One region of the Streptomyces vilmorinianum genome, then DNA from elsewhere that is predicted to be linked to it. Evidence: riboswitches for the same ligand, from Rfam matches in the RefSeq annotation. Region 1 holds a riboswitch; each other region holds the start of a gene.
The links. A riboswitch is a leader RNA that binds a small molecule or an ion and turns the genes downstream of it on or off. The one in region 1 is predicted to bind cyclic di-AMP.
Positions count from the first base shown of each region.

Region 2: linked by a shared signal. The riboswitch ahead of FDM97_RS04315 (LysM peptidoglycan-binding domain-containing protein) and the one ahead of FDM97_RS21955 (M23 family metallopeptidase) in region 1 are both predicted to bind cyclic di-AMP.
Region 3: linked by a shared signal. The riboswitch ahead of FDM97_RS25745 (M23 family metallopeptidase) and the one ahead of FDM97_RS21955 (M23 family metallopeptidase) in region 1 are both predicted to bind cyclic di-AMP.
Region 4: linked by a shared signal. The riboswitch ahead of FDM97_RS13935 (C40 family peptidase) and the one ahead of FDM97_RS21955 (M23 family metallopeptidase) in region 1 are both predicted to bind cyclic di-AMP.

Region 1 covers NZ_CP040244.1:4,686,905-4,692,068, reverse strand. The annotation lists gene FDM97_RS21970 (aspartate aminotransferase family protein) at 1-190, shown strand, start outside; gene FDM97_RS21965 (helix-turn-helix domain-containing protein) at 266-895, shown strand; gene FDM97_RS35955 (DUF6126 family protein) at 916-1,071, shown strand; gene FDM97_RS21960 (tyrosine-protein phosphatase) at 1,149-1,961, opposite strand; cyclic di-AMP (ydaO/yuaA leader) riboswitch at 2,343-2,499, shown strand; gene FDM97_RS21955 (M23 family metallopeptidase) at 2,502-3,482, shown strand; gene FDM97_RS21950 (SGNH/GDSL hydrolase family protein) at 3,645-4,439, shown strand; partial or broken gene FDM97_RS21945 (STM4011 family radical SAM protein) at 4,426-4,635, opposite strand; gene FDM97_RS21940 (RNA-guided endonuclease InsQ/TnpB family protein) at 4,845-5,164, shown strand, end outside.
Region 2 covers NZ_CP040244.1:894,267-899,430, reverse strand. The annotation lists gene FDM97_RS04335 (Ppx/GppA phosphatase family protein) at 1-130, opposite strand, end outside; gene FDM97_RS04330 (DUF501 domain-containing protein) at 127-684, opposite strand; gene FDM97_RS04325 (FtsB family cell division protein) at 747-1,220, opposite strand; gene eno (phosphopyruvate hydratase) at 1,308-2,588, opposite strand; gene FDM97_RS04315 (LysM peptidoglycan-binding domain-containing protein) at 2,881-3,567, opposite strand; cyclic di-AMP (ydaO/yuaA leader) riboswitch at 3,571-3,746, opposite strand; gene FDM97_RS04310 (LysM peptidoglycan-binding domain-containing protein) at 4,006-4,989, opposite strand; gene FDM97_RS04305 (cytochrome P450 family protein) at 5,103-5,164, opposite strand, start outside.
Region 3 covers NZ_CP040244.1:5,544,990-5,550,153, forward strand. The annotation lists gene FDM97_RS25735 (HPr family phosphocarrier protein) at 1-78, shown strand, start outside; gene FDM97_RS25740 (GntR family transcriptional regulator) at 237-929, opposite strand; gene FDM97_RS25745 (M23 family metallopeptidase) at 1,127-1,897, opposite strand; cyclic di-AMP (ydaO/yuaA leader) riboswitch at 1,911-2,077, opposite strand; gene FDM97_RS25750 (M16 family metallopeptidase) at 2,289-3,656, opposite strand; gene FDM97_RS25755 (M16 family metallopeptidase) at 3,683-5,035, opposite strand.
Region 4 covers NZ_CP040244.1:2,967,707-2,972,870, reverse strand. The annotation lists gene FDM97_RS13945 (ClpP family protease) at 1-576, shown strand, start outside; gene FDM97_RS13940 (hypothetical protein) at 584-889, shown strand; cyclic di-AMP (ydaO/yuaA leader) riboswitch at 1,229-1,401, shown strand; gene FDM97_RS13935 (C40 family peptidase) at 1,405-1,881, shown strand; gene FDM97_RS13930 (LysE family translocator) at 1,951-2,619, opposite strand; gene FDM97_RS13925 (LysR family transcriptional regulator) at 2,692-3,618, shown strand; gene FDM97_RS13920 (phosphatidate cytidylyltransferase) at 3,977-4,780, opposite strand; gene FDM97_RS13915 (pyridoxal phosphate-dependent aminotransferase) at 4,777-5,164, opposite strand, start outside.

The DNA of each region.
Region 1 (5,164 bases):
GATCCTGACGCAGGTGTCGGGGGACCATCTGGAGGTGATCAAGCTGATCCCGCCGCTGATCATCGACGAGACGGACGTGGACCGCTTCGTGACCGCGTTCACGGCCGTGATGGACGACGCTCACGGCGGTGGCGGACTGATGTGGGACTTCGGAAAGACGCTGGTCAAGCAGGCGGTGGCGCAGCGCTGACCCCTGGCGCGGTGGGAATTTTGCCTCTGGGGCAAGAAACTTGCCCCAGAGGAAAGATCCTGGCGGAATGGAGGCATGGACCACCTCCCCGGGGAGCAGTCCCCGGATCCCGCCGCACCGGACGCTCTGCCCGACGTCGCTCCGCAGCTGCGCGGTCTGCGCCGCCGCCGCGGGCTGACGCTGGAGGCCGCCGCCCAGCGCGCCGGTCTCTCCCCGGCCCATCTCTCCCGGCTCGAGACGGGCCGCCGGCAGCCCTCGCTGCCCATGCTGCTCGCCCTCGCCCGTATCTACGGTACGACCGTCTCGGAGCTACTGGGCGAGGTTCCGCCCGAACGTGATCCGATCGTCCGGGCCGGCCGGTCGGAGCCCGTGGAGGCCGACGGCTGGATCTACCACCAGGCGGGCGGACCCGGCCGTGCCCTGCAGGCGCTGCGCGTCCACGTGCCGTACGCCACCCGGGCCGACATCGTGCGCGTCCATCCCGGCGAGGAGTGGCTCCATGTCCTCGAAGGCCAGGTGCGCCTCGCGCTCGGCGACGCCGTGCACGTACTGGATCCGGGGGACAGCGCGCACTTCGACTCGCTCACCCCGCACCGCATCGGCGCCGCCACCCGCGGCGGGGCCGAGCTGCTCTTCGTCCACACGCTGATGCAGAGCCCCGCCGCCGAGCTGTGCCTCGGCGACGGGACCCCGCATCTGCGCTGAGCCCTTCGAAAGGGGCCGACATGTCCGACAAATCCGTACCGGTCACTGGCGAGGAACGCGGGGGCGGCACGTTCCCCCGCGGGCTCGTGATCCGGCTCTTCGCCTATCTGGTGGCCGGCCACCTCTTCGCGGGCTTCCTCTATCTGCTGTTCATGCTGGGCGGGCAGAACCAGTAGCGGGACAGGGGGAGGCGAGACAGGGAGAGGCGAGACAGGGAGAGGCGGGGCAGGGAGAGGCGGGGCAGGGGGCGGGACTAGGCCTCGGTGACGAGGCGCTCGCGCAGCCGCTCCCGCGTCTCGGGGGCGAGCTTCAGGCCGTCCGAGAAGTAGCGCTCGGTCGTCCCCCAGGTCTGCTCCAGCGTCTCGAACGCCGCCCGCAGATACTCCGCGCGCGCGTCGAAGAGCGGGCCCAGCAGCTCCATCACCTCGGGCGACATGGCGTCCGCGGCGGTGGAGCTGCGGCGCACCTTGTAGCGACGGTGCGGATCGTTCGACTTCAGATAGTCGGCCTCGATCGCCTCGCGCTCGACGCCCACCGCGAGCAGCGAAATGGCGATGGAGAGGCCCGCCCGGTCCTTGCCGGCCGCGCAGTGCATCAGCGCGGGCATGCTGTCCTCGGCCATCGCGTGCAGGATGCGGCTGTGCTCCGCTGTCCGCTCGACCATCATCTTCCGGTATGAATCGGACATTCGGGCAGCCGCCTTGCCGTCGCCGAGGATCTCGCGCAGCTGCTCCAGGGCGCCCGTGCTGACGAGCTTCCAGAACTCCTTGCCGTCGGCCGGGTCGTTGAGCGGGATGTTCACGTTCCGTACGCCGGGAAGCTCGACATCAGGACCCTCCACCTTCCGGTCCGCCGCGTTGCGGAAGTCGAAGACGGTGTGCAACCCGAGGGTGGAGAGGAACGCCGCGTCCTCCTCGGTGGCGTGCGCGAGGTGACCGCTGCGGAAGAGGCGCCCGAACCGCACCGACCCGCCGTCCACGGTCGGCAGGCCGCCCACGTCCCGGAAGTTGCGCACTCCGGTGAGCTCGGGTTCGGTCGACGGGACCTGCGGCAGCTGCTGCGTCACGAGTGCTCCTGAAGGTTGACGGATCGAGATCGGTTCCCGGGGCAATCATCCCGGGTGCGCCTCTTCCCGCCCACCCCGGGTACAAGAATGGGTGTTCTGTCCGAATTGAGCTCTTCGATATAACGCGCCCTGGTTGCAGGGGAGATGGCCCTCGGTGCGTGAGCAGGGTCATAAAGGTGACGGACCGTGCCTGATCGTCTCGGGTAATCCCCGTACGAGAAAAGGAGATCGAGGTCCCGTCATCCACGGAGGGTGACCGGAATTCGGTGCGAATATCACGTCCCGGATTGATCCATGAAATCGACGGCTTGTTCGCGCCGACCCCGCTCGTCTACGGTCACCGTCAATCCGGTCGGACCGCCGAATCCTGCCACCGCCCGGAATTCGCACCCACCCACGTGCGGCAGGAGCGGGGGACCCAGGTAGTACGCCGATCCTTCAGGTCAGGACGGCTCGGGGTGAAGCCGCGTGAGAACGCGGCCGGACATCTCCAGTCCGAACCCGACAGCTCACCTCGCAGGCGACGGAGAGGAATTCGCCATGCCCGCGAAGGGTAAGCACCGCCGTCCCAAGGTCAACCCGATCACACGCGGATTCGTCGCCGCCGGTACGGGTGGCGCCGTCGTCGCCCTGCCGCTTCTCGGTGCGACCGGAGCCCACGCCGCCGACAAGGCCGCCCCGGCTGCCGTGACGCCCGAGCAGGCCGTCGCCGCCATTGCCGCCGCCGCCCCGGCGAAGGCCCCGGCCGCCGCGCCCGCCGCCGCCAAGCCGAAGACGTACCGCGTCGTCCCCGGCGACTACCTGTCCAAGATCGCCCAGGAGCACCACCTCGCCGGCGGCTGGAAGAAGCTCTACGAGGACAACCGGCAGGTCGTCGGCGAGAACCCCTCGCTGATCTTCCCCGGCATGAAGCTCACCCTCGGCGCCAAGTCGACGGCCAAGGCCACGCCCAAGGCCGCCGCCCCGAAGGCCACCACGAAGGCCGCCCCCAAGGCCGCCCCCAAGGCCGAGAAGCCGTCCTCCGCCTCGGGTGAGTCGCGCAGCTCGCGCTCCACCGAGCGCAGCACGGTGGAGTCGACCCAGGCCGCCCCCGCCGCCCCCGCGCAGAGCGTGTCCTCCGGCTGGGTCGCCCCGGTCGGCGGCGGCGTCTCCACCCCGTACCGCGCCTCCGGCTCGATGTGGTCCTCCGGCTACCACACCGGTGTCGACTTCATCGCCTCCTCGGGCACCTCGGTCAAGGCCGTCGGCGCGGGCACCGTGCACTCCGCCGGCTGGAGCGGCGCCTACGGCAACGAGGTCGTCATCCAGCACGCCGACGGCACGTACTCGCAGTACGCGCACCTCTCCTCCCTCTCCGTCTCCGCCGGCCAGACCGTCTCCGGCGGCCAGCAGATCGGCCTGTCCGGCTCGACCGGCAACTCCAGTGGTCCGCACCTGCACTTCGAGATCCGCACCGGACCGAGCTACGGCTCGGACATCGACCCGCTGGCCTACCTGCGCCAGCACGGTGTCGGCATCTGACGCACACCCAGCACCCGACGGGCCCGGCACCTCTGTGCCGGGCCCGTCGCGTGTCCGGAGTATTCCGGCTTGGCGGAATCTTGACCGGTGGCGTATCTCACCCGGCGTCAACCCCTCCTTACGGTCGCGTAGGTCACACCTGTAAGGGAAGGATGTGCTCCCGTGGCAGACGATTCGAGATCAACAGACATGAACGTATTCGGGTCGTACGCGGCGATCGGTGACAGCTTCACCGAGGGTGTGGGAGATCCCGGGCCCGACGGGAAGTACGTCGGCTGGGCGGACCGCTTCGCGGTTCTGCTCGCCGACCAGCTGCCGGAGCACGACGCATTCCGTTACGCCAACCTGGCCGTACGCGGCCGCCTCCTCGACCAGATCGTGGAGGAGCAGGTCCCCAGGGCGAAGGAGCTCGCCCCGGACCTGGTGAGCTTCTGCGCGGGGGGCAACGACATCATCCGCCCCGGCACCGACCCCGACGACGTCGCCGAGCGTTTCGAGCGCGCCGTGGCCGAGCTGACCTCCGCCGTCGGCACGGTCATGGTGACGACCGGCTTCGACACCCGGGACGTACCCGTGCTGCGCCATCTGCGCGGCAAGATCGCCACCTACACGGCCCATGTCCGGGCCATCGCCGACCGCTACGACTGCCCGGTCCTGGACCTGTGGTCGCTCAAGTCCGTGCAGGACAGGCGGGCTTGGGACGACGACCGGCTGCACCTGTCTCCCGAGGGCCACACCCGGGTCGCGCTGCGCGCCGCCCAGGTCCTCGGCATGGAGGTACCGGCCGACCCGGACCAGCCCTGGCCGCCGCTGCCGCCCCGGGGCACGCTGGAGGTGCGCCGCGACGACATCCACTGGGCCAAGGAGTACCTCGTCCCGTGGATCGGCCGGCGGCTGCGGGGCGAGAGCTCGGGGGACCACGTGGAGGCCAAGCGCCCGGACCTCATGCCCCTCTGATCACCGACGGGCTCCGTTCGGGGATCCGCTCCAGGACACCGCCGGCGAACACGTCGTACAGCGGCAGCGTCTCCAGGTGGACGTAGCCGATGTGGCAGTCGCAGACGGCGAGGGGGCAGGCGCGCGGGCGCAGGGCGGCGCGGTACGAACCGTCGTAGAGATTGCCCAGCTCGGCCTTCACGAAGTGACAGCGCCGCCTCTTGGGAATGAGCATCGCCCGCGAAGCCGACCGGTGGAGGGGAGAGAAACGGGCGTCGGCAACGGGAAAGGTGAACGCGCGTTCTCGTGTTCGCTGGTTGTGGTGCCCTTGTCCTGATGCGGGGACGGATGTGCGTCTGTCGTGCGTACGGTCTCGTTGTGGGGGCCGGGGCGAGCGACCGGGCGTGAGAGGGAGGGGGTGTTGTCGTGTCGGTGGCGGGGGAGGGCGGGCATGCCCGGTACACGTACCGGCTCCGTGTGTCGTCGACGGCCCGTACGGAGCTCCTGGCGGAGTGGGACCGCTGCCGGTGGATCTGGAACGAGTGTGTGGCCCGGTCTAAGAAGGCCCTCGCCGAGAACGAGAACTGTGGTCCCGCCCGGCTGGACAGGATGCTGACCGGGGCCCGCGCTGTGACGCGGTGGCTGGCCGAGGGCTCGTCGGTGCCGCAGCAGCAGGTCATCCGCGACTTCGCCAAGTCCCGTGTCAAGGCGTTGAAGGACATCAAGGACCGCCTGCCCGTGCGGCG
Region 2 (5,164 bases), 3.8 Mb from region 1:
CGCCCTGGCCGAGCCGGACGATCGTCATCCGCCGGTCCAGCTCGATCAGCTCGCCCGTGTCCGGATGGACGTCGGCGACGAGGAGACGGATGGAGTTCGTCCCGCAGTCGATGCCCGCGACCCGTGTCATTGCGCGTCCTCCCCTTCCTTCTTCTCCTTGTCCTTGTCCGCGCAGGGGGTGACGCAGGGGCCCTTGGCCCACCACTCCGGCAGCATCGCGATCGCCTCGTCGCCCAGCGGGTTCACGCCGGGGCCGGCGGCCAGCGAGTGGCCGACCAGGACGTGCAGGCACTTGACCCGGTCCGGCATGCCGCCGGCGCTCGGGAAGCCCTCCAGGACCTCGATGGCGTCACGGCGTGCGATGTAGTCCTCGTGCGCGGCCCGGTAGGCGGCGGCCAGCTCCGGGTCGGTGCCGAGCCGGGCCTGCATCTCCTTCATGACCCCGTTGGCCTCGAGGGTGCCGATCGCCGAGGCGGCGCGGGGGCAGGTCAGGTAGTACGTGGTGGGGAACGGGGTGCCGTCCGGGAGCCGCGGCGCGGTCTCGACGACGTCCGGGTTGCCGCAGGGGCAACGGTGCGCGATGGCGCGCAGACCCCGGGGCGGGCGGCCGAGCTGCGCCTCGAAGGCGGCGACGTCCGCCTCGGTCGGCTCGGTGCGTGCGGTCTGCGGAGGGGGCGTTTCCATGCCTGCGTCTGTCTTCTCGTCGGTGGGGCGGTTCGGTGGGGCCATCATCTCGCGTCGCCGCGTCAGCGGCCCGCGTCGGCGTGATCGACGCCCTCCCAGACATGGGAGTACCAGGGGCGGTCGGCCGCGCCCTGCTCGGTGCGCCGGGCGCGCTCGGCGTCGGGGTCGTTCACGGTGAAGCCCGTCTCGCCGGGCATGACGTAGTGCAGATGCTCGCGGGCGAGACGGCGGACGTACGCGGGGTCCTGGAGCCGGGCCTTCTCGTCCCTGAGCTGCTCGACCCGGTCGGCGGCCTCGGCGGCCCTGCGCTCCTGGTCGGCGATCTCGCCGCGCTGGGAGACGTACTGCCGCATGGGGTAGGCGAGCGCCACCACCAGCGAGCAGACGACCAGGGCGAGGAAAGCCGCGCGGCCGGTGAGGCGCGAGCGGCGGGCCTGGCGGCGGGTCTGGGAGCGGTAGACGCGGGCGGCGGTCTGCTCGCCGAGCAGCCTGATCCGGGTCGCGGTCGAGAACCGGTCCCGGTCCTTCGCTGCCATGTCTTCCGCCTCCCTCTTCAATGCGTACGTCCCCGCACACGGTACGGGACCGAGTGCGGGGACGTACGGAAGCTACCTGCGGGAGGTTCAGCCCTTGAAGCGCGGGAAGGCGCTGCGGCCGGCGTAGACCGCGGCGTCGTCGAGGATCTCCTCGATGCGCAGGAGCTGGTTGTACTTGGCGACGCGCTCGGAGCGGGCCGGGGCGCCGGTCTTGATCTGGCCGCAGTTGGTGGCGACGGCGAGGTCGGCGATGGTGACGTCCTCGGTCTCGCCGGAGCGGTGGGACATCATGCACTTGAAGCCGTTGCGCTGGGCCAGCTCGACGGCGTCCAGGGTCTCGGTCAGCGAACCGATCTGGTTGACCTTGACCAGGAGGGCGTTGGCGGTGCTCTCCTCGATGCCGCGGGCCAGGCGCTCCGGGTTGGTGACGAACAGGTCGTCACCGACCAGCTGCACCTTGGCGCCGAGCTTGTCGGTGATGGTCTTCCAGCCGGCCCAGTCGTCCTCGAACAGCGGGTCCTCGATGGAGACCAGCGGGTACGCGTCGACGAGCTCCGCGTAGTAGTCCGTCATCTCGGCGGCCGAGCGGGACTTGCCCTCGAACTCGTAGGAGCCGTCCTTGTAGAACTCGGACGCGGCGCAGTCGAGCGCCAGCGCGATGTCCTTGCCCGGGACGTAGCCGGCCTGCTTGATGGCCTCGAGGATGAGGTCGAGCGCCTCGCGGTTGGAGCCGAGGTTCGGGGCGAAGCCGCCCTCGTCGCCGAGACCGGTGGACAGGCCCTTGGTCTTCAGGACGGACTTGAGGGTGTGGTAGACCTCGGTGCCCCAGCGCAGGGCCTCGGAGAAGGACTCCGCGCCGATCGGCGCGATCATGAACTCCTGGATGTCCACGTTGGAGTCGGCGTGCGAGCCGCCGTTCAGGATGTTCATCATCGGAACGGGCAGCAGGTGCGCGTTCGGGCCGCCCAGGTAGCGGAAGAGCGGGAGGTCGGAGGCCTCGGAGGCGGCGTGCGCGACGGCGAGGGAGACGCCGAGGATGGCGTTGGCGCCGAGGGAGGCCTTGTTGTCCGTGGCGTCCAGGTCGAACATCGCCTGGTCGATCAGGCGCTGCTCGGTGGCGTCGTAGCCGACGAGCTCCGGGCCGATCTGCTCGATGACGGCGAGAACGGCCTTCTCGACACCCTTGCCCATGTAGCGGCTCTTGTCTCCGTCACGGAGCTCAATGGCCTCGAACGCTCCGGTGGAGGCACCGGACGGAACGGCAGCACGGCCGGTGCTGCCGTCGTCGAGGCCGACCTCGACCTCGACCGTGGGGTTGCCTCGGGAGTCCAGGATTTCCCGGGCTACGACGACGTCGATGGACGGCACGAGCATCTCCTTCTGGGATGTGACGCTAGATGCATGCGATGCAGGGTCGCTTTGGCCTTGCGACAAGAGCCTAACCGGCTCGGGGCCTCCGGCCAGCCGGGCGCCCGCCCCCTGGGACGAAAAAGGACCCAAGGGCATGCATCCCGGGTCAAAGGACCCCGGAACTACTCATCGGTAACACGGAAACCCCGTCCCGGCGCGCACGGGGGGAAGGGCGCGCCGGGACGGGGTGGTCACCGCGGGAGGGTCGTGGGACCCGCGTGAGCCGCCGGACTCACGCGAGCCGTCGGGCTCACTTCAGGTGAAGCTGCTGGCCCGGGTAGATCAGGTCGGCGTCCTCGACGACGTCCTTGTTGAGCTCGAAGAGCTTCTCCCAGCCGCCCTTGACGTCGTGCGCGGCGGCGATCTTGCTCAGGGTGTCGCCGGCGACGACCTTGTACTCGCCGTCGCCCTTCTTGACCTTCTTGCCGGTCGGGGTGGTGACGGTCTTCTTCGACTCGGCCTTCGGGGCGGTCCGCTGCTCGCTGCGGGTCGCCGGCTGCTCGGCCTGACGCTCCTGCCGCGGGGCGCTCCGCTGGGTGCTCGCCTCGGCGCCGCCCTCGTAGGAGGCGTTGGACAGGCCGACGCCACAGGTCGGCCAGGCGCCCTTGCCCTGGCCGGCCAGGACCTTCTCGGCGATGGTGATCTGCTGCGACTTCGAGGCCTGGTCGGCGGTCGCGGCGTACGCGGTGCCACCGAAGGCGGCCCAGGTGGAGGCCGAGAACTGCAGGCCGCCGTAGTAACCGTTGCCGGTGTTGATGGACCAGTTGCCGCCGGACTCGCACTGGGCGACGGCGTCCCACTCGGAGGTGGTCGCGGCCGAGGCGGACCCGGCGGTCATCAGCGGGGCGGCGACGGCGACGCCGGCGACACCGGCGAGGGCGACGGCGCGGGTGGCCTTGGAGGGACGACGGTGTTTGCCCTTGGCGGAAAACAGCATGGGACTTCTCCTCACCGACGCCTGCGAGGTGAGCTGTCGGGTTCGGGCCATGTGAGTTGCCCGGCCGCGCGACCCAGCGCGCGGCTTCACCCCAAGCCGGTCCGTCGGCCGTCTGTCTCAACGGCCGGGGACGGCACTTACCTTGGGTCCCCCGCTCCTGCCTTCGGCGCGTGACGCGACGACTGTTCCCATCGGCCGGCGGCAGGATTCGGCGTACCGGTCGACGAGGCCCGCGGTGGCGAGCGGTGACGACCGTAGACACAGACCCCGCCGAAGTTCAAAGACGGGCATTGAGGAGAAAACGCCCCTACTCGCCGCCGGACGAAGGGTGTTTACGCAGGTGAGAGGTGACGGAAGCAGAGTTTGCGGACGTGGCGGGCCAGTTGGGACGAAGAGACCCATGTCTCACTTGCACAGAACCGGACATACGACCCCGAACTACTTCGCCTTCTGCGGCAGGCCGATCGTCAGGTCAAGGCTCTGACCAGGGTGAATGAGGTCCGGATCGGCACCGACGGTCTGACGGTTGGCGTCATAGAGGGAGGTCCAGCCGCCGGGGAGCTCGTTCTGCTGGGCGATCTCGGAGAGGCTGTCGCCCGGCTTGACGGTGTATTCGCCCGCGATGCCCGTAGCGTCCGACGTGTCTGTTGTATCCGGATTATTCGAACCCTCACCGCCGGTCACGTCACTTGTCGGCGCGTCAGGCCCGTCGACCGGTGCGGCATGACGACCGGAATCGTCAACCTTGTCCGTAGTGCCCGATTCCTCCTTGGCGGCGTCGCCGCGGTGCTTGCCGGTGCCGGGGGCGGCCGGGGTGGAGGGCGTGACGGAGGTCTCGGGGGTGGCGCCGGAGATCGGCGCGTCCGACGGCGCCGAGGCGTCCGGCGTCGCGGGGGTGGTGGGGCCGGCAGGGGTGGTGCGGGTGGTCTCGGGCTGGGTGGGGACGGCCTCGGGGCCGGCCGGCAGGCCCTCGGTCCGGTTCGAGCCGTAGACCGGCCCGGTGGGCGCCGGCGTGACGGCGGGCCCCGGGTCGACCTCGGGAGCGGTGCCGTCGTTCGTCAGACCGGCGATCGGGGCGCAGGTGTCCCACTGCGTGTCGCCCGCGGCGAGCGCCTTCTCCGCCACCGCGATCTGCTGGGCGCGGCTCGCGTAGTCCGCGCTCGTCGCGTACGCCAGACCGCCGTGACGCTCCCAGCCCTCCTGGGTGAACTGCAGCCCGCCGTAGAGCCCGTTGCCGAAGTTGGCACTCCACTGGCCGCCCGACTCGCACTCGGCGACCCGGTCCCAGGTGGCGGCGTCGGCGGCGGAGGCGGAGCCCGCGGCCAGGAGCGGCAGCGCGAGCGCCGAGCCGGTCACACCGGCTGCGACGACGATGGCGGGGGCCTGACGGGGTCTACGGTGTCGTCCGTTCCCGGAGCGCATGCGGAGTGCCTTTCGCGTGACTGCTGAGGTGACGGTGAACGTAGCGGCATTCGAACGTCAGTAACAAGTCGATGCAGCGGAGATCACGTAAAAGTCACAGTCTTGACGGCACGTCAGTTCGCAAGAGGGGTGAACTCGACAGGAAGCGTGCGCAATCCACGCATGATGAGCCCGC
Region 3 (5,164 bases), 860 kb from region 1:
GACGGCGCCGAGGCCGCTCTGGACCGTCTGGCGCGACTGGTCGCCGAGGGGCTCGAGGAGCTCCCCGAGACCGTCTGACCCAAGGACCACACACGAAGGAGCCGCACCGGCCGGAATTCCGGCGGGTGCGGCTCCTTCGTTTTCTCCGCTTTCCAGTAAGAGCACAGTCCATCGGAATTCGGCGCAGCACGAATTCCGCCCGCCGAATTGCTCCCTCTTTGTATACGGCGTGCTCGTTAATTCCGGATGCTCGCCGTGTTTACGACGTGTTGCGAAGCCCTCACACGGCCGCGTTCCGGGCGTTCCGGCCGTTTCAGCCGGTGCAGGACCAGGGAGCGCTCGGCGTGCAGGGCGGTGAGCGTACGGGCGCGTTCGGCGTCGCCCCGCGCCACCGCGTCCACGATCGCCCCGTGCTCGGCCCACGCCTCCACGGGCTGGGCGGGGGTCTCGACCGTGTACATCCAGGCGATCTTGTGCCGCAGCTGGGTGAGCAGGGCCGTGAGCGCCGGGCTGCCCGAGGCCTGGGCCAGGGTCTCGTGGAACCAGCTGCCGAGCGAGCGCAGATCCTCGCCCTGGCCGCGTCTGGCCCGTTCCTGACCCAGCCTGACCAGGCCACGCAGCACCTTGAGATGGGCCTCGGTACGACGCTGGGCGGCGCGCGCGGCTCCGAGCGGCTCGAGGAGCGCCCGTACGTCGAGCAGGTCGGCCGCCTCCTGCTCGGTCGGCTCGGCGACATGGGCGCCCGCGTGGCGGCGGGTGATCACGAAGCCCTCCGACTCCAGCGTGCGCAGGGCCTCGCGGACCGGGACGCGGGAGACTCCGTAGCGGCGGGCCAGCTGCTCCTCGGTCAGCCGGCTGCCGCGCTCGAAGGCTCCGGAGACGATGTCGTCCCGGATCGCCGTGCATACCGAGTGCGCGGGAATGCGCATGTTCGACCTCCGCCTTAATCCGCGCGAAACCCATCCGATTGACGCCTGTTCGCCGGCTCCTCGCCGACTCTTCGGTGACTCTATTGCAGCGGAGAGACATTTCCGATGGCTACCGGAGATCCATGGATATCTTTTGGCCAGCGAAAAGCCCCGGCTCAGTACGAGCCGGGGCTTTTCTGACGCGGGTGGGGCGTGGATCAGACGTTCACGCCGCGGGCGCGCAGGTACGCGACCGGGTTGATGTCGGAGCCGTACTCGGCGCTGGTGCGCGCCTCGAAGTGGAGGTGCGGGCCGGTCGAGTTGCCGGTCGAGCCCGAGATGCCGATCTGCTGGCCCGGGGTGACGGACTGTCCGACCGAGACACTGATGGCCGACAGGTGGCCGTACTGGGTGTACGTGCCGTCGTTCATCCGGATGACGATGTTGTTGCCGTAGGCGCCGCCCCAGCCGGCCTCGACGACGGTGCCGGAGCCGACGGAGACGACCGTGCTGCCGTAGGCCGCGCGGAAGTCGACGCCGGAGTGGCTGCCGGAGGACCAGAGCGAGCCGCCGGCCTTGTAGCCGGTGGTCACGTACGAGCCGGCCACGGGAAGCTGGAAGGAGTTCAGACGCTTGCGCTCGGCCTCACGGGCGGCGCGCTCCTTGGCGGCGCGGATCTCCTTGGCGCGGGCCTCGGCCTTGCGCTTGGCCTCGGCCGCGGCCTTGGCGCGCTCCAGGGCCTCGACGGCCTCGCGCTCCTGCGCGGCGGCCTGGGCGTCGATGGTCTTCGCGAGGGAGTCGGCGGCGACGACCTGGGTCAGGCCGGTGTCCTCGAGGGAGGGAGCGTCCGTGTCGGCGGCGAACGCCGGGGAGGCGAGGGTTCCGATGACGCCGGTGGTGGCGAGCGTCGCCACGCCGGCGAGCCCCGCGCTGCGGCGCGTCAGACGGCTCGGACCACGATGCTTCCCGGTGGCACGGGTGAACGCCATGTAGTGGCTGATCCTTTCCTTCCTTCTCGCCTACCGGGTTAGCTGACGGGTTCGGAGCAGGAAGGTCTCCTACGGGCCCCTCCGCACGCGGTGCGAAGGCGTCCGATTCACCCCAGGGACTTCGTGTGGGTCCCCGGCTCCCCAGGCTCGCGCCTGACGGGGACTCGGCGATGACTGTCCGATGCCGCGGGTGCGGCGGGTGCAACTGGCGAACAGCCGGACCGACGCTAAGCGGATCGTCTTTCAATCACCAAACAGACACGCCCGTTTGTAAGACATGCCACAGGGCATACGGCCACCCTCTGCTGCAATCCGGACAAAGGGGAGGACCCCGACGTACAGTGACGTCGGGGTCCTCGGAACCGGCTCGATCCGGCTCGATCCGGCTCGATCAGCCTGTGACGACGGTGACTTCACCGATACCGAGGGCGCGCACCGGCTCCTCGATCTGGGCGGCGTCACCGACGAGCACGGTGACCAGGCGGTCCACTGGGAAGGCGTTGACGACGGCCGCCGTCGCCTCCACCGTGCCGGTCTCGGCCAGGCGCGCGTACAACTGCGCCTGGAAATCGTCCGGGAGGTGCTGCTCGACCTGGTCGGCGAGCGTCCCGGCGACGGAGGCCGCGGTCTCGTACTTCAGCGGAGCCACACCCACCAGGTTCTGCACGGCCACGTCGCGCTCCGCGTCCGTCAGACCCTCCGCGGCGAGGGTGCGCAGCACCTTCCACAGATCGTCGAGCGCCGGGCCGGTGTTGGGCGTGTCGACGGAGCCGCTGATGGCGAGCATCGAGGCACCGTGTCCCTTGCCGTCCGAGCGCAGCACCTGACCGAAGGCCCGGACACCGTACGTGTAGCCCTTCTCCTCGCGCAGGACGCGGTCCAGGCGGGAGGTGAGCGTGCCACCGAGGCAGTACGTGCCGAGGACCTGCGCCGGCCAGACGCGGTCGTGCCGGTCGGCGCCGACGCGGCCGATCAGCAGCTGGGTCTGGACGGCGCCCGGGCGGTCCACGATGACGACGCGGCCCGTGTCGTCGGCCGTGATCGGCGGGACGGGGCGCGGCTCGGCGGCGTTCCCCGTCCAGACGCCCAGCGTCTCGTCGAGGACCTTGTCCAGATCCACGTCGGTCAGGTCGCCGACGACCACGGCGGTGGCCGTGGAGGGCCGGACGTACGCCTCGTAGAACGCGCGCACGGCCGCGGCGTCGATCGCCTCCACCGTCTCCTCGGTGCCCTGGCGCGGCCGGGACATACGGGAGGTGGCCGGGAAGAGCTCCTTGGAGAGCTGCTTGGCCGCCCGGCGGGCCGGGTTGGCCGTCTCGTGCGGGATCTCGTCGAGCCGGTTGCGCACCAGGCGCTCGACCTCGGTGTCGAGGAAGGCCGGCGCGATCAGGGCCTCGGCGAGGAGGCCGAGCGCCTTGGGCAGCCGGGAGACGGGGACCTCCAGGGAGACCCGTACGCCCGGGTGGTCGGCGTGCGCGTCGAGCGTGGCGCCGCAGCGCTCCAGCTCGGCGGCGAACTCCTCGGCCGTGTGCTTGTCCGTGCCCTCGGAGAGGGCGCGGGCCATGATCGTGGCGACGCCGTCGAGGCCCTCGGGCTCGGCGTCCAGGGGGGCGTCGAGGAAGATCTCGACGGCCACCACCTGCTGGCCGGGGCGGTGGCAGCGCAGCACGGTCAGACCGTTGTCCAGCGCTCCGCGGTCCGGGGCCGGGAAGGCCCACGGCTTGGCGATGCCCGCCTCCGGCTGCGGGTGGAACGTCATGCTCGTCAAAGGCGCGCCGGCGTCGGTCACTGGTCCGCTCCCTCTTCCTCGTCGCTGTCGCTGTCGCTCTGTTCGGTGCCGAGCGGCTCGTACACCAGCACCGCGCGGTTGTCCGGGCGCAGCTTGGCCTTGGCGACCGCCCGCACCTCCGCCGCGGTGACGTCCAGGACCCGGTTCACCGCGGTGAGGGCGAGCTGCGGGTCGCCGAACAGCACCGCGTAGCGGCACAGTTCGTCGGCGCGGCCCGCGACCGTGCCGAGCCGGTCCAGCCACTCGCGCTCCAACTGGGCCTGGGCGCGCTCCATCTCCTCGGGCGTCGGGCCCTCGGCCGCGAAGCGGGCCAGCTCCTCGTCGACGGCGGCCTCGATGCGGGGCACCTCGACACCGCCGGAGGTCTTGACGTCCAGCCAGCCGAGCGAGGGGGCGCCCGCCAGGCGCAGCAGGCCGAAGCCGGCGGCCACGGCCGTGCGGTCCCGGCGGACCAGGCGGTTGTGGAGCCGCGAGGACTCGCCGCCGCCGAGCACCGTCAGGGCCAGGTCCGCGGCGTCGCACTCGCGCGTGCCGTCGTGCGGCAGCCGGTAGGCGGCCATCAGCGCGCGGGCCGGGACCTCCTCCTCGACGACCTCGCGCAGCTGCTCGCCGATGGTGTCGGGCAGCGTGCCGTCGCGCGGCGGGAGCTTGCCGTCGTGGGACGGGATGGAGCCGAAGTACTTCTCGATCCAGGCCAGGGTCTGCTCGGGGTCGATGTCGCCGACGACCGAGAGCACCGCGTTGTTCGGCGCGTAGTACGTGCGGAAGAAGGCCCGCGCGTCCTCGAGGGTGGCCGCGTCCAGGTCGGCCATGGAGCCGATCGGCGTGTGGTGGTACGGGTGGCCCTCGGGGTAGGCGAGGGCGGTCAGCTTCTCGAAGGCCGTGCCGTAGGGAACGTTGTCGTACCGCTGGCGGCGCTCGTTCTTGACGACGTCCCGCTGGTTCTCCATGGACTCGTCGTCCAGGGCCGCGAGCAGCGAGCCCATGCGGTCCGCCTCCAGCCAGAGCGCGAGCTCCAGCTGGTGGGCCGGCATGGTCTCGAAGTAGTTGGTGCGCTCGAAGCTCGTCGTGCCGTTGAGCGAGCCGCCCGCTCCCTGCACCAGCTCGAAGTGCCCGTTGCCGTGGACCTGCTTGGAGCCCTGGAACATCAGGTGCTCGAAGAGGTGGGCGAGGCCCGTGCGGCCCGCGACCTCGTGGCGCGAGCCGACGTCGTACCAGAGGCAGACCGCGGCGACCGGGGTCAGGTGGTCCTCGGAGAGCACCACCCGCAGGCCGTTGGCCAGCCGGTGCTCGGTCGCTGTCAGGCCGCCGGAGCCGGCCTCTGCCGTGGCCGTGTGACCCATGGGCATGTACGTCCCTTCGATCGCGATATGGAAAAGTCCTGCCACTGTATGCAAGCGCACTACCACCTGGCGAAGTTCCCGCAGGTTCGCGGCGTCCCTCTTCCGGGTCGCCCGGCCGTCGCGTACGGCTCATGC
Region 4 (5,164 bases), 1.7 Mb from region 1:
GGCAGCCGGACCCTCGACCCGTACTCCAAGCTGCTCGAGGAGCGGATCGTCTTCCTCGGCACGCCGATCGACGAGACCTCGGCCAACGACGTCATCGCCCAGTTCCTGCACCTGGAGTACGCCGATCCGGACCGGGACATCTCGCTCTACATCAACTCCCCCGGCGGTTCGATCAGCGCGATGTCCGCGATCTACGACACGATGCAGGTCGTCACCTGTGACGTGGAGACCACCTGCCTCGGCCAGGCGGCGTCGACCGCCGCCGTGCTCCTCGCGGCCGGGGCGCCCGGCAAGCGGCTCGCGCTGCCCGGGGCCCGGGTGGTCCTTCAGCAACCCACGACCGACGAGCCGTTGCAGGGGCAGCCCAGCGATCTCGACATCCAGGCACGGGAGTTGCTCCGACTGCGCGCGATGCTGGCCGGGATGCTGGTCACCCACACCGGGCAGAACCGCGAGCGGATCGAGGCCGACATCGACCGGCTCACCGTCCTCGACGCGCCGGCCGCCGCCGCGTACGGCCTGGTGGATCACGTGATCCAGAACCGCGGGGCGTCCGGCGGCGCCGGGGCACGGTGAGCCGGAGATGGTTCCCGAGCTGCCGCCACTGCCCGCTCTGACGCGCGCCGAGGGCGAGTTCATCGACGCCTACCTCGAAGTCGTCGATCTCCTCGGCCGGATCAATCCATCCAGGACATCGCATACCTATGGGGCGCTGCGCGCGGCACAGGCCCTGGTGGGGCGCGCGACCGCGCTGCGCGACGCGCTGACGGTGATGCATATGCGGGGCGAGAGCGAGGTCCACGCGGAGACATTGGCCCGTGCGCTGCGCGTGTTGGACGGGGAGCGCCGCGCGGGGCGGGTCACCGTGCCCGACACACGCGCGAGTTGACATTTCCGCGTGTCGTGTCGACGTCCACTCGGGCCAGAGAAGCGGCAGAAACCCTCCCTCGTTCGGCGTAGTCGACGAATCGACTTATGTGCGGGGTGAGTTGCGCAACAGGTGTACACATCTGGCGGAATCGGACGTTCCACCCCTGGTGCGGGGCTCGTCGGCCAAACCTCCGACGATCACGAAACATGCCTGTCCACCCGAATGGATCAGTCGTGAGGAGCCTCACATAACGCCGTTTCGGCTCGGATTTCGCCCCGGGTGTGGGTCAAGATCCCTCACGACGACAAGCCCCCGCCACCGCGGCGGGGCGGTCCGGGCGGACGCCGAGTCCTGCCGCTGTCCCGGATGTCTGGTCGACAGGAGTGGATCGGCAGGAGTGGAGGACCCAATCAGTACGGGACGACCGAGCAGTGGGGCCGTTCCTCGGGGTGAAGCCGCAGCCGCGGCCGGGCAACTTCGCCAGTCCGAACCCGACAGGTCATCCTTCACAGGCGGCTGACGAAGGGTTGCGCATGACTGCGCAGATTCATGTCCCGTCCCTGCTGTCCCGGGCCGGAGCCGTCTCGGCTCTCACCCTCGCCGCCGTCGGCGGCACGATGCTGGCGCCAGGCGCCGCACCGGAGGCCCAGGCCGCGACCGCGTACGCCGGCAAGGCGCTGGACATCGCGGCATCGAAGAAGGGATCGCCCTACAAGTACGGAGCGGCCGGCCCGACCCGGTTCGACTGCTCGGGGCTCACGCTCTACTCGTACAAGAAGGCGGGCAAGTCGCTGCCCCGTACCGCGCAGCAGCAGTACAACCAGACCCGGCACATCGCGGCTTCCGGCCGGCAGAAGGGGGACCTGGTCTTCTTCCACTCCGGTGGGAGGGTCTATCACGTGGGCATCTACGCCGGGAACAACAAGATCTGGCACTCGCCCAAGAGCGGTTCCTGGGTGAAGCTCGACAAGATCTGGTCGTCCAAGGTGTATTACGGCAGGGTCCGATGATCCGCTGACCGATGCCCTGCCGGGCGGGGGTGCGGTGGCGCCGCCGCAGCTTCGCCCGGCGGCGTCGCCTCAACTCCCGGCGAGCGGAGCCGAGAGCAGCGAAAGCCCCAGGGCGGCGAGCGCGCCACCCGTCACCCCCTGCACGGTCCGGGCCGTCCGCGGCCGCCGCAGCCAGTGACCGAGCCGGTCCACCAGGAGCGCCACCAGCGGGAACCACAGCAGGGCGAGGACGACGACGATCGACGCGAGCAGCAGCGTACGTGGCAGGACGGCCGCGCCGTCCGGCACGAACTGCGGCAGCAGGCTCAGAAACAGCACGGGGGCCTTGGGGTTCAGGACGTTGGTCAGGAACCCCTGGCGCAGCGCCCGTCCGGCGACCCGCTCCCCCGCCCGCGTATCCGCCCGCGTATCCGCCCGCGTATCCGCCCGCGCATCCGCCTGCGCTCCGCCGCTCGCCCGCAGCGCACCGCCCAGCGCCCGCACGCCGAGGTAGAGGACGTACGCGCCACCGGCGATCTGCAGGGCCCGGTAGAGCACCGGTACGGCGATCAGCACCGCGGCGAGCCCCGCCACCGCCAGCGCGGTGTGCACCACGAGCCCGCCCGCCACACCGACGCCACAGGCCACTCCGGCCCGGCGCGAGGCGAGAGCACTGCGGACGACGACGGTGAAGTCCGCGCCCGGCATGGCCACCATGCCCGCCGCGACTCCGATGAAGGCGATCAGCTGTCCGTCCATGAGCCCAGCGTGCCCGCCGCGAGCCTTTAGGGTGTAGACACAATCTTCTGGGTCTGCCCAAAGGAATCCTTTATGCAGGATCTGGTGAGGCTCGCGGCGCTGGTGGCGGTGGCCGAGGACGGCTCGATCACCCGTGCCGCCGCCCGGCTCGGCTACACCCCGCCCGCGCTCTCCCAGCAGCTCGCCAAACTGGAGCGGGAGGCGGGCACCCCGCTGCTCGTCCGCCACCACCGCGGCACGCGCCTGACGGCTGCGGGCGAACTGCTCGTCACCCGGGCGCGCCGGGTCCTGGCCGAGATGGAGCGGGCCCGCCACGAGCTGGCGCAGCTCGCCGGCCTCTCCGGCGGGCGCCTTCGGGTCGGCACCTTCACCACCGTGGGCATCCATCTGCTGCCGCCGGTCCTGAGCGCGTTCCGCCGGGCCCACCCGGACGTGGAGTTGACGGTCGCCGAGTACGAGCCACCGGGCGGGGTCCATGCCGTGGCGTCGGGCGAGGTCGATCTGGCGCTCACCCATGCCTACGAACCGGCGGAACCGGCCCCGCTGCCGCCGGGGGTCGAGCTGGAGCCCCTGCTGGTCGAGGAGTTGGTGCTGGTCACGGCCCCGGGCCATCAGCTGGCGGAGGCTTCGGGCCGCCTGCCGATCGCGGAGCTCGCCGGCCGGCCGCTGATCAGCAGCGCCCCGGACCATCCGCCGCGGCGGGGCGTGGAGGGCGCGCTCGCCCGGGCCGGCGCGACCGCGTCGGTGGTCTGCCGTACGCCGGGCTACGCCCTGGTGTGCGCGCTGGTCAGCGCGGGGCTCGGGGTGGCGGTGGTGCCGGAGATGGTCGCCTCGATGGCGGTGTCGCCCCTGGGCGTACGGGCGTTGGAGCCGACGTCGTTCCGTCGCACGATCTCGGTGGCGCACCGCGGCGAGGAGTCGGGCCCGGCGGCGCGGTCTCTGCGGGCGCTGCTGCGCGGCGGATTCGGGAGGGTGCCCCCAGGCCGCCAGGCGCCCTAGGAGCTGTCCGGCCGATCACGTGGTGACGGCCATCGCCCCGCAGGAGAAGCCGACGCCGTAGGACAGGAGAAGGGCCCCGCGTTCGCGTCCTCGATCACCGCCTACTGGGCCGGGCGCGCCCAGCAGGGCGTTCCCGAGCTGCGCCGGTACCGGGAGCAGGCCCTGGAAGTGGGACGGCGTGGGAGGCCTACCGTCGCGGGTAGCCACACTCTGACCTCGCCCTGCTGTTCGGTATCGACCGCTCCACCGTCACCCGGGCGGCCGTCCGCCACGGGGCAGAGGTGACTCCCAGCGCAACCGGCCCGGCCCCACCCAGCCTCACGCTCGCCCCGTCACATGGCTCACCCCGCCCCGTGGCTCACTTCAGCACCAACAGCACCGCCAGAGCGACGAGGAGGGAGTCGATCCGGTCGAGGAGGCCGCCGGAGCCGGGCAGCCACCGGCCGGCGTCCTTGGCACGGGCGCCCCGCTTGACCATCGACTCCAGCAGGTCCCCGAGCGGGCCGCCGACCGCCACGGCCACCGCCGTCTGCCACGTCAGGGAGGACAGCACGGCCAGCGTGAGGAGACCGGCCGCGGCCCCGGCCAGCGTGCCGCTCCACCGCTTGGCGGGCGACAGCGGGGAGAGCCGGGGTCCGCCGAGACGGCGACCGGCCGCGTACGCGACGATGTCGGCGATCGACACGGCCACGAACAGCACGAGGCCGAGGGCGCCGGACGATACGAGGCCGGCCAGAGCGCCCAGCCACACGAGCCCCAGCAGGCCCGCCCCCAGGCGGCGGAGTCCGTGCTCCGCGTCGCCCGAGAGCAACGGCACCCCAGCGATCGCAAGCGCCCCGGCCGCTGCCACCCGGAGCACCTCCCCGGGGGCCAGCCAGGCGGTCAGGACGAGTCCGACGATCGCCGCGCCCAGCACCGCCCGGTCCACCGGCCCCAGCCGGAGCAGCCCGCCGAACTCCGCCACCGCGACCACGCCGACCACGGCCGCGAGCACCGCGATCCCCGGTGGACCCAGCCAGAACGCGGATGTCACCAGGGGCACTCCGAGCGCCCACACGCACCAGCGGACCATCAGCTCACGGCGCCGGGTCGCCGCCACCGCGACGCCCCCGACCGCCAGTGCCCCGCCGAGGTACGGCACGAGACCGGCGACCGTCGTCACCGGGAAGCCCGCCCCGGCGCGCCCGACACCACTGCGGCCGGCGCGCGCAGCGCGTCCAGGGCGCTCCGGCACGCCGCCACGATCCGCGCGTTCTCCGCCGTGTCGCGGACGGCGATCCGGACGGTCCGCCCCTCGTACGCCGGGGACATCGGCGACAGGTCACGCAGGAACACGTCGTGCCGCCGGCACTCGCGCACCAGCCGCGCCGCGCTCGGTCCGTCCGGCGGCAGGGTCACCGTGAGGAAGTTCGCCACCCCCTCGTCGACCGAGGAGAACCCGTCCAGCTCCGAGAGGTCGTACGCCAGTCCCCGGCGCAGCACATGGGTGCGGGCCCAGCGCTCCGCGTAGTACGCGGGGTCGCGCAGCGCGTTCACGGCAGCCAGC